Regions from separate parts of the Sodalis praecaptivus genome, predicted to be linked through region 2. Evidence: riboswitches for the same ligand, from Rfam matches in the RefSeq annotation. Region 2 holds a riboswitch; the other holds the start of a gene.
The links. Region 2 has a riboswitch for fluoride ahead of SANT_RS22145 (DHHA2 domain-containing protein). Riboswitches for the same ligand answer to the same signal wherever they lie in the genome.

Region 1 (7,900 bases), on a different replicon from region 2:
ATCTTATGTTACGCAATAAGCGCTTCCGGGCACTCTCTCTGTTGACCACCCTTGGCATGTCGCTAGCCAGTTTCAACACTTTCGCCGACACCGATATCTTTACCGCACTCGATGATCCTTCCACCGCCAAAAAAAGCTTTGATGGTGATGCTCAGGCAAGCTACAACGCCCAAAGCGGCAATACCCGCAATTCCAATCTGGCCGCCAGCACCACCATGACCTGGTTCCAGCAGTCGAATGCCTATAGCCTTTGGGGGGAAGCCGCCAACAACTCGTCCGACGATCAGCGCAGCTCGGAGAAATATCAGGCCGGCGCCCGTGCCCGCCATAACCTCAGCACGCAAAACTTTCTGTTTGCTCAGGGGAGCTGGTTGAGCGATCGCTATAACGGCTACCGTTCGCGCGATACGCTGGTCGCCGGCTACGGTCGCCAAGTGCTGACCGGGCCTATCCACACCCTGCGCGTCGAAGCGGGTCCTGGCGTGCGCCATGATGAATACCAGGGCGGCGGCAATTCCACCAAAGCGCTGGGTTATGCGGCGGCCTCGTACAGCTACCAGTTGACCGACAACACCAAATTTATTCAGGGGCTGTCGCTGCTCGCCAACGATGACACCACGGTGAACTCGGAAACCGGGCTGAATGTCGATATCAACGATCATTTTGCGCTGAAAGTCGCTTACAACGTGACCTGGAACCAAAATCCGCCGGATAGCGCGCCGAAGCATACCGATACGAAAACGTCGGTCTCGCTGGTCTATAAAATGCAGTGATGGCTTACCGGCGCTGCCGGATAAGCGTTACCCGTCGGTCGTGACCGATGTTCGATGTCATGTAGGCGCCACGGCGCCTTTTTTTATGCACCCTCCGCCACCGCATTTCCCGCGCCGTCCCTCGTCGCTTTTCGGCTGCCGCCGTTGTTGCGATTGCGCACCGCCCGTCGCCGCGTTTCAACTAACTGTTGTTGCGATTGCGCACCGTCCATGGCGGTGTTTTCCGAATGCGGAGCAGATTCTTTCAGTGGCCGACCGGCGAACGCGAGATAATGCGCAGAGGGGCAGCGCGCGCCGCTTTGGCTGTTCACGCGGGGGGAAACGGCCTTGACGTCAGCAGATGCCCCACGCTGTCAGCGTGATCCGCAGGTTAAAATGTTTTTTTAGCAATATTTATCACGGATTACTGATCTAATGCTGGACAAAAAGCTTGCCAATTGCTGTACTACTCGACGACACAGAGTTTGTGTCTATCATTTATTTAAAGGTAAGTTTGATGTCTAAGATTAAAGGTAACGTTAAGTGGTTTAATGAGTCCAAAGGATTCGGTTTCATTACGCCTGAAGATGGCAGCAAAGACGTGTTCGTACACTTCTCCGCCATCCAGAGCAACGGTTTCAAAACCCTGGCTGAAGGTCAGCGCGTAGAGTTTGAAATCACCAATGGCGCCAAAGGCCCTTCGGCTGCTGACGTTACTGCTATTTAATTAGCCAGTTTCTTGAAAAACCCGCCCTGGTGCGGGTTTTTTTTCGCCTTGCTTTCAGCGTAGCGTAGGGGATCACGGCGTGCGGACATGGCCGACAAAGCCCGGTGGCCTGTGGCGGGCCGCCGAGTTAAATCGGCAGCGGCGGCGCCAGCCAGTTTACCACGCCCATCGCCACTGCCGTCATCAGCAGCGAGCCGAGCAGGTTGAGCAGGATATTCCCTGCGGCCCAAAAGATTTGCCCGCCGGCCATCAGCGCCACCGCTTCGGCGGAAAAGGTGGAAAAGGTGGTTAGGCCCCCGCAGAAACCGGTGGTCAGCAGCAACTTCCAGGCCGGATCCAACTGCGGCATCCGGGGGAAGAGCGCCAGCGCCAAACCAATGATGAACGCGCCGACAAGATTGACGAGCAGTGTGCCGGCGGGAAAGGGCAGACCCGAGTGGGTTAATTTGATGCTAACATACCAGCGCAGAACACTACCGATACCGCCGCCGATGAAGACGGCCGAAAATAAGGCAAACATAGCAACCTTTCACAATGAGAGTGGGTAAAACCCCGGAAAGGAAAACGTGACGCCACGTTCCCCAATACCTGCGGGCGAACGTAGACATCATCAGCCAGAACGGCGGTTATAAGGAGGAATGTCATCTCCTGATGGGTCAGTATAACAGAATTCGCGGCACGGAAAAGCGGTTGACGAGGGGAGGCAACAGGCGTAACGGGTGGCAATCTGTTACACATATCGCTTGTATTGCAGCCGCATTAGCGGTAAAAAGCAGGTAATATTCATTCACTGCTGAAGTTATCAGCCAGCGTTAACCCGGAAGGTGGTTATGGAAGGTTTAAGCATTACCAAATTGTTAGTCGTCGGCGCCCTGATCGTGTTGTTGTTCGGCACTAAAAAGCTGCGCTCGCTGGGCGGCGACCTGGGTGCAGCCATCAAAGGCTTTAAAAAGGCCATGAACGATGACTCGGCGCCGGCGCAGCAGACGCAGGCTGATGATGCGGCGCGTATCGCTGACCGCAAAGAATAAGTCTTCGCGGCAAAGAAGGGTGGTCGCCGGTGGCGCCCGCCCTTTTTTTTGCCCGCGCGCCGGCGTTTTATTTGACTTCGATGCCTTTGGCCTGCAAATCCGCGTGGTAGGACGAGCGCACGAAGGGCCCGCAGGCGGCATGGGTAAAGCCCATCGCCAGCGCTTCTTGTTTCATCTCGTCAAATTCCTGCGGGCTTACATAGCGTTTAACCGGCAGATGATGGCGGCTGGGCTGCAAATATTGGCCGAGCGTAAGCATCGTGACGCCGTGACGGCGTAGATCGCGCATCACCTCAATGATTTCAGCGTTGGTTTCACCCAGTCCGACCATCAGGCCCGATTTGGTCGGCAGATGCGGGTTCGCGGCCTTGAAATTCTCCAGCAGCTTGAGCGACCAGTGATAGTCGGCGCCGGGGCGCACCTGGCGATACAGGCGCGGCACGTTTTCCAGATTGTGGTTGAAAACATCGGGCGGCGCGGCATTGATGATATCCAGCGCGCGATCCATACGGCCGCGGAAGTCGGGCACCAGCGTCTCGATGCGGATGCTGGGATTTTTGGCGCGGATGGCGCTTATACAATCGGCAAAATGCTGGGCGCCGCCGTCGCGCAGATCGTCACGATCGACGGAAGTCACCACCACGTAGCGCAGCCCCATATCGGCGATAGTTTGCGCCAGTTTTTCCGGCTCGTTGGCATCCGGGGTGACGGGGCGGCCGTGCGCGACATCGCAGAACGGGCAACGTCGGGTACAGATAGCTCCCAGGATCATAAAAGTCGCGGTGCCGTGGTTGAAACACTCCGCCAGGTTCGGGCAGGACGCTTCCTCGCACACCGAGTGCAGGCCGTTTTTACGCATCGCGGCCTTGATGCCCTGAATGCGACTCGAGTCGGCGGGCAGTTTAATTTTCATCCAGGAGGGCTTGCGCAAGATTTCCTGACGTTCCACCGCGACGGTTTTGATGGGAATTAACGCCATTTTGTCAGCGTCACGGTATTTAACGCCGCGTTCCATCTGTATCGGTTTACTCATAATGGTGCAGGTCCAGTCCCGAAGTCGACAGCCTGAAGAGTAGGTAAATCAGCCTGTTACGTGAATATTAAACGAGTATCAAAAAAATTTTAAAAATTATAACATGTTGTTCACAGCGGGTGAATGCAAAACGTGGCCTGAGGGGCCAATGCGCTTGTGCAGGGCATCACGCCGCGGTTCAAGCGCCGTAGTGCGCCGCATCCCACCCCTGTATTTCGCCGGCCGTAGCGTCCATCAGCCGCAGGCATTCTGCGAGGAGCACCGGCGCCACATCGTCCATGCCGGTGCCGGGGGACAGATCGCTCACCTGCGTCATGCGTAGACCGGCATAGCCGCAGGGGTTAATACGCAGAAAAGGCGAGAGATCCATGGCCACGTTCAACGCGAGTCCGTGGAAGGAGCAGCCTTTGCGGATACGTAAACCGAGCGAACAGATTTTATCGGCGCCGACGTAGACGCCCGGCGCGTCGGCGCGGGCGTGGGCGGAAATAGCGAAGCGCGCCAGGGTGGCGATGACCGTTTGCTCCAGTAGGGTAACCAGATCGCGCACCCCAAGCCGGCGGCGGCGCAGGTCCAGCAGGACATACATCACCTGTTGTCCCGGACCGTGAAAGGTCACCTGACCCCCGCGATCGCTTTGGATGACCGGGATAGCGCCCGGCTGCAACAGATGCTCAGCCTTACCGGCCTGGCCTTGGGTAAAGACCTGCGGATGCTGCACCAGCCAGATCTCATCGGCGCTGGCGGCGTTACGCTCATCGGTGAAGCGGTGCATCGCCCGCGACACCCGCTCATAAGGTTGCAGACCCAGCTGGCGGATAACCAGGCTCTCTGACACGATGATCTCCCGGCTTACAGCACCATACGTACGATGTCTATTTTACCCAGCTCTTCGTACAGCGTTTCGACCTGTTCGATATGGGTGGCGGTAATGGTAATGGAAACGGAGTGGTAATTGCCTTTGCTGCTGGGTTTAACCTGCGGCGAATAGTCGCCCGGCGCGTGGCGCTGCACCACTTCCACCACCTGATCCACCAATTCCGGCTGGGCGCTACCCATCACTTTATAAGTAAACGGGCAGGGGAATTCGAGCAATTCATTCAGTTTGGTTTTCATAAGGACTCCCGGTGACCGGCATGGATATACCGCAGCGGCGGCAGGCGCCGGCGCTCCCGCCGCAGCGGGGGCAGATAGAATAGGGTTATTATAGGGGCGCGGATCCGCCCCTGACAAGGGATGAACGGATTAACCGAACCAATGGTGGAACATCAACTTGACATAATCGACCATGCGGCTGAAGAAATTGCCTTCTTTCACTTCATTAAGCACCACCAGCGGGCGTTGTTCGATGGTTTTACCGTCCAGTTGGAAATTGATGGTACCGACGCGCTGATTTTTCGCCAGCGGCGCGTGTAATTCCTGATTATCCAGCACATAGCTGGCTTTGAGATCCTTCATCCGGCCGCGCGGGATAGTCAGATACGCATCGCTGTCCACCCCCAGCTTCACGCTGTCGCTATCGCCAAACCACACCGGCTCGGCGGCGAACTCTTTGCCGGCCTTCAGCGGCGCCACGGTTTCAAAAAAGCGGAAACCCCAGGTCAGCAGCTTGCGGCTTTCGTTTTCACGGCCTTTCATGGAATGTCCGCCGAGTACCGCGGAAATAAGGCGCATCTGGCCTTCGGTCGCCGAGGCGACCAAATTGTAGCCCGCGGATTCGGTATGGCCGGTTTTGATGCCGTCGACGTTCAGATTGCTGTCCCACAGCAGGCCGTTGCGGTTCATCTGACGAATGTTGTTAAAGGTAAATTCTTTTTCTTTATAGGTGGCGTACTCGTCCGGCACGTCGCGGATCAGCGCTTTACCGATCATGGCCATATCCCGGGCGGAGCTGAACTGTCCGGGGGCATCCAGACCGTGGACGGTTTCAAAATGGGTATTTTGCAGCCCCAGCGCGCTGACATAATTATTCATCAGCCCCACGAACGCATCCTGGCTGCCGGCAACGTAGTCCGCCATCGCTACGCAGGCGTCATTGCCCGACTGAAGAATAATGCCGCGGTTGAGCTGCGACACCGGTACCCGATCGCCCGGTTTCAGGAACATCAGCGAGGAGCCTTTGAACACGGGATTGCCGGTGGCCCAGGCGTCTTTGTTTACCGTAACCACATCATTCGGGGTGATTTTGCCGGCTTTAATGGCTTGGCCGATGACATAACTGGTCATCATTTTGGTCAGGCTGGCGGGGTCGCGGCGCGCGTCGGCATTCATCTCCGCCAGCACTTTACCGGAATTGTAATCGATGAGGATGTAGGATTCGGCGTCGATTTGCGGTACGCCCGGAATCATGGTCTTCAGATTGACATCGTCGGCAAAGCTTGCGGAAACAACGCCCATGACCAAAACGGTACTCAAGGCTAACCGACTGAATAAGCGGGGTGTAGTTACATTCTTCATGTCAGGATAACGGCATCCATGGGGGTAAGTTAAAATCGTGCCACACTATACCAGATGTCAAAAATGGCGGCATCAGGCAAAACGGCACCGCGTGCGGCTGAGGCAAATAATTTTGTTTCAGGGGTTTACACGGTGCATCGACTTATTGACAAACGGCCGGCGACCCCGGTCAGAGCGCGCTGGCCAAAGACCATCAAACGCCGCCGGCCGGGAACAGGTAGAGGGCGCCGGTCGGAAGCGGTAGACGGTGGTTGCCGGGAAACGGACGCCGCCGGTCGGGAACGGTCAAGCGGCGTCGGTTGTGACATTGTCGATCGCGGCGGCTATAGCGCCGTGATAAAGGCCTGTTGCTGGGCTTCGCTCTGCAATCGCTGCACCAGCGCCTGCGCCTGCTGACGACTCGGGAACGGGCCTAACTGCACGCGGAATAAATTGCCGTTGGCCGAGACTCTACCCGGCACGCTGAAGCGATTACTGAGGTCTTTTTGCCAATTGGCGGCGCGCTGGGCATCGCCGATGGCGCCTACCTGCACCATGAAACGGCCGGCGGCGGCCGGCGGTGCGGCGTCCGCGGCGGGGGGCACGGCGCTGGCCGCGGTTTCAGCGTTTTGAGTTTCCACGACGCCCGCCGGTAAGGCCGACGGCGCGCCGAGGAACCCGCTGCGTTGACCGGTGGCAGCGAGCGGTGCCGTCGTTTGTTGGCCGGCGGACTGCGCGCCGGCGCCACCTTGGTCGACCGCGCCGCCGTCGGCGCTGAGCAGCGCGCCGTTAGCGCCGGCACGGCTTCCCGTCGCCGCGGGCACCGCCGCACCGCTATTGCCGACCATGGTCGCGCCGTTGCCGGAGGAGAGTGCCGCGCCGCTATCGCCAGAGGCGCCCGTGACGCTCAGATCCGGCCGCGGCGGTAGGGCGAAGCTCTGTTTCGCCACCACGGTGCCGACGGTGCCCGGGCCGGTCAGCGTGCCGTCCGGCGCCACCTGAATGAAGTCGACCCGTACCTTGGTATTGTTGGAAATATTCAGTCGGTCGGCGGCGGCGCGGGTCAGATCGATGATGCGTCCCGGCGTGTATGGGCCGCGGTCGTTAACGCGCACCACCAGTTGGCGGCCGTTGCTCAGGTTGGTCACCCGCACGTAGCTGGGCAGCGGTAGCGTCGGATGGGCGGCCGCCAGCGCGTAGGCATCGAATGGCTCGCCGCTGGCGGTGCGGGAATTGCCGCTGCTTTCGCTGTCATACCAGGCGGCAAGGCCCGTTTGGCTAAAATTTTGCGGGTTTTTAACGATGCTGTAGCGCTTGCCGTTGACCTCGTAATCCTGCATGTTGCCCGGATTATAAGGCTCATAACGTGGTTCAGCGCCGCTGATTTCCACAACGGGCCCGGTGTAGGCGGGCTGTGCCTGCGTCGAGGGTTGGGTCTCCTGCTGGGTGGTACAGGCGCTGAGCGCTAATCCCATCATGCCGATAATGCACCAAAGCTTTCGCATTGCTCACCTCTATAAACTTTTAGACAACATTTTTCGATGAGTATGTATCGACATGACGATACCAAACCCCGCCATTAGCACGATCAGCGCCGAGCCGCCGTAGCTCACCAGCGGCAGCGGCACGCCAACCACCGGTAAGATACCACTAACCATACCGATATTCACGAACACATAAACGAACAAAATCAGCATTAAACCGCCGGCCATGACCCGTCCGAACGTGTTCTGCGCCCGCGCCGCGATGACCAGACCGCGCATGATGACCCCCAGGTAAAGGGCCAGCAGCACCAGGACGCCAATAAGCCCCAACTCCTCCCCCAGCACCGCGAAAATAAAGTCGGTGTGGCGCTCGGGCAAGAACTCCAACTGCGACTGGGTGCCGTGCAGCCAGCCTTTGCCGGACAGGCCACCGGAGC
Region 2 (7,900 bases):
TGATATCCGCCGTCGTGGTGACTTCGGCAAATTCATAGGCCATCGCACTTAACGAAATACGCTGTACGTCCGCAGCGCTGACTGCGCCAAACCCCATATCCGGATAAGGCATGGCGGCATTAGCATCACTCAACGCAATCATTTTGTATTCCCGATGTACGCCGTCACGGAGGGTAGTTTCGCAACAAACATTGGTTACCGTACCGCACACTATTAGGGTATCGATATCTTTCATCCGCAAAATAGCGTCCAAATCCGTATTGTGAAACCCGCTGTAGAAAAGCTTATCGACCACGATATCGCCCGGTTGCGGATAAAGTGCGTCGATTATTTCAACTGAGGGATTATCACGCCCCAATAGTTCATTCACGTTCGGATAGAGATCCCGCATCCGACCGGTATCGCTGCCGTCACCACGTACCACATGGCGTAAGTATATGACCGGCATAGCGTGCTGGCGCATCAGCGCGCTCAAACTGGCAATATTATCGATAATGTTGGCCGTAGTCGGGACGTACAGCCCTTCACCCTCAACGCAAAAAACCCTCTGCATATCCACTACAATCAGCGCCGTACGTTTACGATTAATCTCCCAGGTCACTTTCTTCATCATTTTACTGCTCCATCTCTCATCAACACGCGGCTCTCACGGATAAAAACATTGACAATAAGATTCAATAAAATCAGCAGGATAACACCCATCATCATCGGCTGTGCGACAATACCTTTGGCCGCATCCGGCAGTAACGCCAGCACATTGGCAGGCAAGTACATGCTTCCCATAGAGAGGATAAAAGCAGGCGCGGCGACGGCAAGATTCAGTTCATCCCAATGAATGCGTGCCATCATCTGGACCCCGCTAATGGCGATAATGCCAAACAGGATGGATGACGCGGCAGAGAGCACTGGGCCGGGCAAGCTGGCGAGCAGCAGCCCCACCTGTGGCAACATCCCCAGCGCCAGAGCCATTACTCCTGCGGTTAAAGTGACAAAGCGGCTTCCTACACGTGAGACACGAATAATTCCTACGTTTTCCGGATACGAGGTGGTGCCAAGTCCCCCTGCCGCCGCACCGATCGCACAGCCCACAAATTCGGTAAACAGCCCTTGGTTAACCCGCTGAGTTGTCAGCGTCTGCCCTCCCCAGTCAGCCAGCAGCGAATACATTCCCATGGCTTCGGCGGAAGCCTGCAAAAACGCTAACATCATCAACAACACCACCGGAAACGAAACACCAAAGCCAAAGGCGAAGAAACCGGGGAGCGAGACCAACGGCGTATGGGCGAAGTTCGGCAATTGCCAGGGCGTCAGGATATTAAACGCCAGCACGCCAACGATAATGCCCCACAGCAACGCCCCGCGTTTTATCACCTCTAGGCGGCCAAAGACCATGCAGCCGATAACGGTCAATACCGTCACCAGCGCTGCCATCGCACTGGTGCCAACAGTGCCGCCGCTTGCCGTGCTAAACCAGCCGCCAGGGCCGATGCTGGCCAGCTGTGCACCTATAATGACCAGCAGGCAACCGAAGACGATGGGCGGGGAAATGAACCGGATAAGCAGGCCGACAACCCCCAGGCGCTTTAGGGGCAAAGAGAGCGCGGCAAAGATAAGCGCCGCGACGAACATGGAACCGAAGGTCGTCCCCAGCCCCACCGAATGGGCCGAGCCTAGCACCGCAACCATAAAAGCCGCCGTAGGACCTTGAACCACCGGCAGCCGCAGCAGCCGGCCGGATTGCAAAATAGTGACAATGCCGGTGGTAAAAAAGCAGGCTTGCACCATCATACCTGTCTGCTGGCTGTTAAGGTTCAAAGCTGAGCCGATAATCACCGGGAAAACCCAGATACCGGTAAGGGCGAGAAGATGCTGCAGCGCGAGCATGAGGGTCTGTGTGCGAGGCAGCTTATCTTCAATCCCTACTGACAATGTTTCTTCTGATGTATTGAACATGCTGTTACCTGTCAAAGATGCGATGGTTTTTGTTATGTTGCTGGCCCTCTCTGACAGGCAAAAACTATGCCGTATACTGACGAATAGTAGATATTTATATGATATCTGATGATTTATATTTGATATACTGCAATTATCCAGAAGACTAAACGCTAGCCATGCACCGACAACATGCATGCCTGCGGTCTTTGCACCAGGATGGAAGATGACCGACGAAGAATTGGATATGGCGAATATCTGGCAGCGACCAGGGTACCTGATTCGCCGACTGAACCAGATTCATCACGCAATTTTCAATGATGTGTTGAGCGGGGAAATCACGCCGTTGCAATACGGGCTGCTCACCGTGCTTAACACCCAACAGGGGCTGGATCAGACCGCGCTGACCGTAGAGCTGGGTGCTGACCGCACTACCCTGGCCGCTACCATTGAGTTGCTGGAGAAACGCGCGCTATTGTCACGGGATACCCATTTCAGCGATAGACGGCGAAAGGTGGTCAACATCACGCTCAAAGGTAAGCGCCTACTGGAGAAAACCCAGCAACAGATGCACGACGCCCAGTTGCAATTGCTCGCCCCGTTACCGCCGGAAGCTCGGCGGCAATTTGTCGCCATGATGAAGGTGCTGGTAGAGGGAAATAATCACATTACCCGCGTTTCGGTGAAGTATTTCGAGTAGCACCGCGGCAAAAAACGATTAGTTTGTTACCGGTTACAGCATAAAATTTTTACATCGTTTTTAGCAGATTAATTTTTACATCGCTCTTAGCAGCTTCCTTTCGTTACGGATGGCAATGTCTCTCGGCCATGCATAATTATTTGCGTGAACGTCTTTAGGGTGTTGTAACTAAACACGGAGAACATCCCTACTACTTTCCTCGGTAGTTTCTGCGAGCAAAAATGCACAGTCAGCAATTCAACAACCCCTACCCTTCGGCAGCGATGGGGTAAACAAGATGCTCAGGAGTAACCGGTTTTCGTTTAAAACGGTATGCACAACAGCCTGAAAGCCGACACAGCAAATCATTTCGCCTAAAAATTTAGCTGTCATCACTGCGTGCTAGCTTGCACTCTTTTTTTTCCACCTTAAACTCATTTCATAAGGTGATGGCGTTCCACCTTACCTTAACCGCCCTCAGGGCTGATGACGCCTGTCATAACTCTTGAAATCCAGGAGGTATGTCGGGTTGTCTGAAGTCTCCTCCGCCTGCGTACTTCCCTTCTAGAAGGACGCAGCCGTGATTCACGTTTTCGGACATACCCATCCTGACAGCGATGCCATCTGCACCGCTCTGGTAACCTCATACTGGCTTACCTCTCAGCAGCGTCCCGCTAGCGCATGGCGCCTGGGCAGCGCAAATCCAGAAACCCGCTTTATTTTTGAATTCGCGGGCATGGATTTGCCTCCTCAACTCACTATCCCCCTCAACGGCAAACAGGTCTGGCTGGTCGACTTTAGCGAACCGGCACAAGGACCTGTCGACCTGCTACAGAGCGACATCACCGGTATAATCGACCATCACCGGCTGGGCGGTATCGTGACGCAAATGCCTCCTGAGGTCTGGATAAAACCGGTAGGGAGCAGCGCCACGCAGCTGTGGCTGATTATGGAAGATGACAGCCGGCGAACACTTCCGCCCGCACACGCTGTATTACTATTGGGAGCACTGCTCAGCGACACGGTCAACCTGCGCTCCCCTACCACCACGCAGGCCGATATCCGCTCGGCCACGGAGCTCAGCGTACTGTCAGGCGTGAACCGCAAAGTTTTTGCCTACCGCCTGCTGAGTGCAAAAACAGACATCACCGGCCTGTCTGCAGAAGAGCTGCTAAACAGGGACCTCAAGGCGTTTGTGATTGCCGGTACGGATGTACGTATTGCCCAGTTGGAAGTTCACTCCCCTGACCAGGTTTCACCCTTAATGAAAGAGTTGCACCAGGCAATGACCTGTCTGGCGGAACAAAGTGGTGCAGGCCTTGTGGTGCTGATGATAACCGACATTTCTCACAATTTTTTAACACTTTATTTCGCCGGTCGGGAGAGTGCTAACGCGGCCTCCTGTTCGGTACCGGGCATGCTCAGCAGAAAGAAGCAGCTTCTGCCGTGGCTGGAATCCCAACTCCACCTGAGCAGGAGTCATTTATGAAAGTCTACACCCATGCATTGATACTCGTTCACGGTAAGGATGATGGTATTCCCCTGCTTGCGCAGGCCGTTGCGCTGGCGGAGCCGCTCAAGATGAAAATAACCCTTGCTCACGTCAGCGAAGACTATCGTGTAATGAATTATGTGTCTGACAGCGTGATGAACGATGTGGTGTCGGAAGACATCATCAAAGCTAAAGCGCTGCTCGACGAGCTGGCCGCCTCCACGCCTGAAAAAGTGGATACACGTGAACTGGTGACCCTGCGGCGATTTGAGGATGTGGAGAAATGCATTGCCGAGCTCGGCGTTGACCTCGTCATCGCCGGCCACAGAAATCGGTTTATGGGAGCACTTACCTCCCGTTCAGCGGAATATATAAACCACCTCAGTGTGGACGTCCTTATCAGACACCTCCACCACTGATTCAGAGGAGATAAACATGAGCTTTGTTCTGGAAAAAGTGACAGCCCGCGAAATTCTTGATTCGCGAGGTAACCCCACCATTGAGATTGAAGCCTTTACCTCTGACGACCAAATGGCCCGGGCGTCGGTGCCGTCCGGCGCCAGCACCGGCTCCCGCGAAGCGGTGGAGAGACGGGACGGCGACAAGAAACGTTTTGGGGGCAAGGGAGTACGGGATGCCGTCAACTCGGTGAACACGGAAATATGCGGGGCAGTAAAGGGTACGGACGTTCGCGAGCAGCGTCAGTTGGATAACTTGCTGCTGGCGCTCGATGGTACGGAAAATAAAAGCCGACTGGGTGCCAACGCCATTCTCGGCGTATCGCTGGCAGCGGCCCGACTGGCTGCACAGAATACTCGCCAGTCGCTCTGGCGCTACCTCGGCGGCTTGCAGGCAAATCTGCTACCCGTACCCTGCATGAATATCATTAACGGTGGCGTCCACGCCCGCGGCCAGGGTGCCGATTTCCAGGAATTCATGATAGCGCCCCACGGCGCGCCGACGCTCGCTGAGGCCGTACGTCAGGGGAATGAGGTATATCAGGCGCTGCGCCTGCTTTTGCTGGAAAAGAATCTGTCGACAGCCGTAGGGGATGAGGGAGGCTTTGCGCCATCCGTCTCGTCAAACCGGGAGCCGTTGGAATTTATCGTTCATGCCATAGAGAAGGCGGGATACCGGCCCGGTGAGGATATCAGCATCTGTATAGATCCCGCATCCAGTGAATTTTACCGGGATGGCCGTTATCATCTGCACAGTGAAGGCAGTGCCCTCAGCGCACAAGAAATGACGGATTACTACGCCGGATTGATGGATGATTTTCCCATTGTATTGCTGGAAGATGGTCTCGCCGAGGATGACTGGGCAGGATGGAAATATCTGTACCAGCAGCTTGGCAGCCGTGCAGAACTGGTCGGAGATGACCTGTTCGTCACTAATGTCAAATACATCCGCCGGGGTATTGAAGAAGAGCTTGCCAGCGCCGCACTGATTAAGCTTAACCAGATTGGTACGCTTAGTGAAACTCTTGACGCGGTTGCGCTCTGCCATCAATACGGATGGGGAACCTTCATGTCGCACCGCAGCGGTGAAACCACGGACACTTTCATTGCCGATCTTACCGTGGCTTTGCGAGCCGGTCATCTAAAAACCGGTGCGCCCTGCCGGGGAGAGCGGGTTGAAAAGTATAACCAGCTGATGCGCATTGAACAGTCGCTGGGAAATAATGCTCACTACGCGGGCTTCCAGACATTTGTCCATCGCGGTTAGGCAAAGAAGTTTCAGGTGAAGGTGAATCGCACTAATATGACGATTTCACCTTTACCTGACTGAGGTATCGCCGGCTCATAGCCTCCCTGTTTGTACTGATATTTTTTTGATGTGTCGTTGCTGTGAATCCGCTTTTTGCCTGTATTATCACACTTCATCGAGCTGCATGATTCGCTGGGACTAAGCGTAAGCCTAAGCACCGCCGAGCGATTGCTGCTAACTCACGGCCTTAGCGGTGGACGGACAACATATTCGACTCTTTCCGTGAAAAGCTTTGCACTTCTCAAACAGGAATCGATACCGGTGGCGCGGTTTCCGTACGGGTTGTCGTAATTGGCGCATTAACCCTGACTGCTGCAGGTATCAGGGTCATGACTCAGTGATAAAAGCCCCTGAACAACAGCTGTTCAAATATACTGAAAGAATGTAGTGAAAACCCACACTCGCCCTTGGCAAAGTTGCGAAGGGTAAAGATCTGCTGCGAAATTGAGCTTCGGGCCTCGGGTTTTCGTCTGATGTACCTGGTGATTGACGAACAGCTAATTTTCGCAGTGATTGCAGTGGGTAAATGTGAAGGTAACGACGTCTATACCCTGTTTTGTGCAAGGTTTTGTCATTAATTTTCGCATAAACTGTTTTTTACCCGCCTGTCAACTCCTGTGAAACAACCCGGCTATTAGGCGGAAATTAACATTTGTATACTTAGGCTGCCACATCTCAAGAGGGGCATAATAGGTGTGTCATGCTTCTGCCGGAGGCCTATGCCCCAGACGACAGTAACTGTCTATTATTAAAGCTGACAGCACACATTAGCGTGACCCTTTTCGCTTTGTCACAATGTTTCCGGCTCTATCGATGCGTCACCACCGCCTTGCCTGTTTAGCGTGGTTTACCCTCGCAGGCCAGAGAAGTAGCGAGAGCATGACCCATCAAAATTTAGGGAAAGGGGCTTAGCTGTTGTGCCAGGCGGCATCGCAGGTATTGACGATGCCGCTGAGTGACAGACAGCGGGTAATACGCTGATTTATAATCGCGTTCGATATCGCCTAAGCGTTAACTCAAGATTCACCGTCCCACTCCTCCGCATCATCGGTATCAGTGATAATATCATCTGACCCGTCCTCATCTGAACTGTTGGATGCCCTTGCTTCTACCTGTCGTGCGATTATTTCGGCAATATTTTTTGGACTTGGGTTTGATAAGGCGCTGTTCTGTGATCCTGTAGACTGTTGCAAAATTGCGCGATCTCCAGGCTTCTTTAGTTTATTGATTTGCTCTTGCAGCATCTTAGAACTTATTGCAGAAGATGCCGGTAGTGTCTCAGCTATAGGGGGAGCCGGTTGTGAGCTCGCTTGTGCCATTGGGGCCCGCTGCGGTGGCGGTGGCGATGGCGGTGGCGGTGGCGGTGGCGGTGGCGGTGGCGGTGGCGGTGGCGGTGGCGGTGGCTGATTAGGCAGAATATCGGGCCTGTTTTGAGTTTGACTTAATGATGAATTGCGAACCTCCGGAAAATTAGCCTCTGATGCGTGGCTGCCTTCTGAAGCGAGAGGGTTGAGCGGCAGGTGATCATGGTACTCTCGCTCTTGGTTGGATCTGTTGTCATCGTCTTCATCTCCGCTACCATATATCGCGGCACGCCGTGATCCTAGATCGTTTCTGATAGAGGAACCGACTGTCGGCGATTCAGGGGGCTGTTTCTGACCTCTAAGATCCTCTGTTTTTTTTAGCGTATTTAATTGTTCTGGCAGCTCAGGATTTGGTTCAGAAGGCGCTGGTAGTGGCGTAGCTACAGGTGATACCGGCTGTGCTATTGGGGCCAGTAGTGGGGGCGGCGGTGGCGGCTCATGAGGCGGAATGTCGGACCGCTTTTGCGGCTGGCTTAATGATGAATGGCTATCCTCCAGAGAACCTTCTTTTAATGGTTGGCGGCTTTCTGAAGGGATCGGATTTAGCGGTTCGTTATCAGTGTACTCTCGCCCTTGGGTGGGTCTATTTTGTCCGTTCTCCTCATCCATACCATGATGAGAGGCATCTCGGGCTTCAATTTCACCTTCCTGTGCGGGACTATTTGC

Region 1: linked by a shared signal. The riboswitch ahead of crcB (fluoride efflux transporter CrcB) and the one ahead of SANT_RS22145 (DHHA2 domain-containing protein) in region 2 are both predicted to bind fluoride.

The regions. Positions count from the first base shown of each region.
Region 1 covers NZ_CP006569.1:3,262,294-3,270,193, reverse strand. Annotated here, with positions in the region: gene SANT_RS14475 (DUF481 domain-containing protein) at 6-773, shown strand; gene cspE (transcription antiterminator/RNA stability regulator CspE) at 1,270-1,479, shown strand; gene crcB (fluoride efflux transporter CrcB) at 1,607-1,999, opposite strand; fluoride riboswitch at 2,074-2,137, opposite strand; gene tatE (twin-arginine translocase subunit TatE) at 2,310-2,510, shown strand; gene lipA (lipoyl synthase) at 2,578-3,543, opposite strand; gene lipB (lipoyl(octanoyl) transferase LipB) at 3,722-4,381, opposite strand; gene ybeD (DUF493 family protein YbeD) at 4,396-4,659, opposite strand; gene dacA (D-alanyl-D-alanine carboxypeptidase DacA) at 4,789-6,000, opposite strand; gene rlpA (endolytic peptidoglycan transglycosylase RlpA) at 6,324-7,484, opposite strand; gene mrdB (peptidoglycan glycosyltransferase MrdB) at 7,494-7,900, opposite strand, start outside.
Region 2 covers NZ_CP006570.1:277,285-285,184, forward strand. Annotated here, with positions in the region: gene SANT_RS22130 (cysteine hydrolase family protein) at 1-613, opposite strand, end outside; gene SANT_RS22135 (uracil-xanthine permease family protein) at 610-2,130, opposite strand; gene SANT_RS22140 (MarR family winged helix-turn-helix transcriptional regulator) at 2,159-2,632, shown strand; fluoride riboswitch at 3,048-3,114, shown strand; gene SANT_RS22145 (DHHA2 domain-containing protein) at 3,192-4,100, shown strand; gene SANT_RS22150 (universal stress protein) at 4,097-4,522, shown strand; gene eno (phosphopyruvate hydratase) at 4,539-5,828, shown strand; gene SANT_RS24400 (inverse autotransporter beta domain-containing protein) at 6,887-7,900, opposite strand, start outside.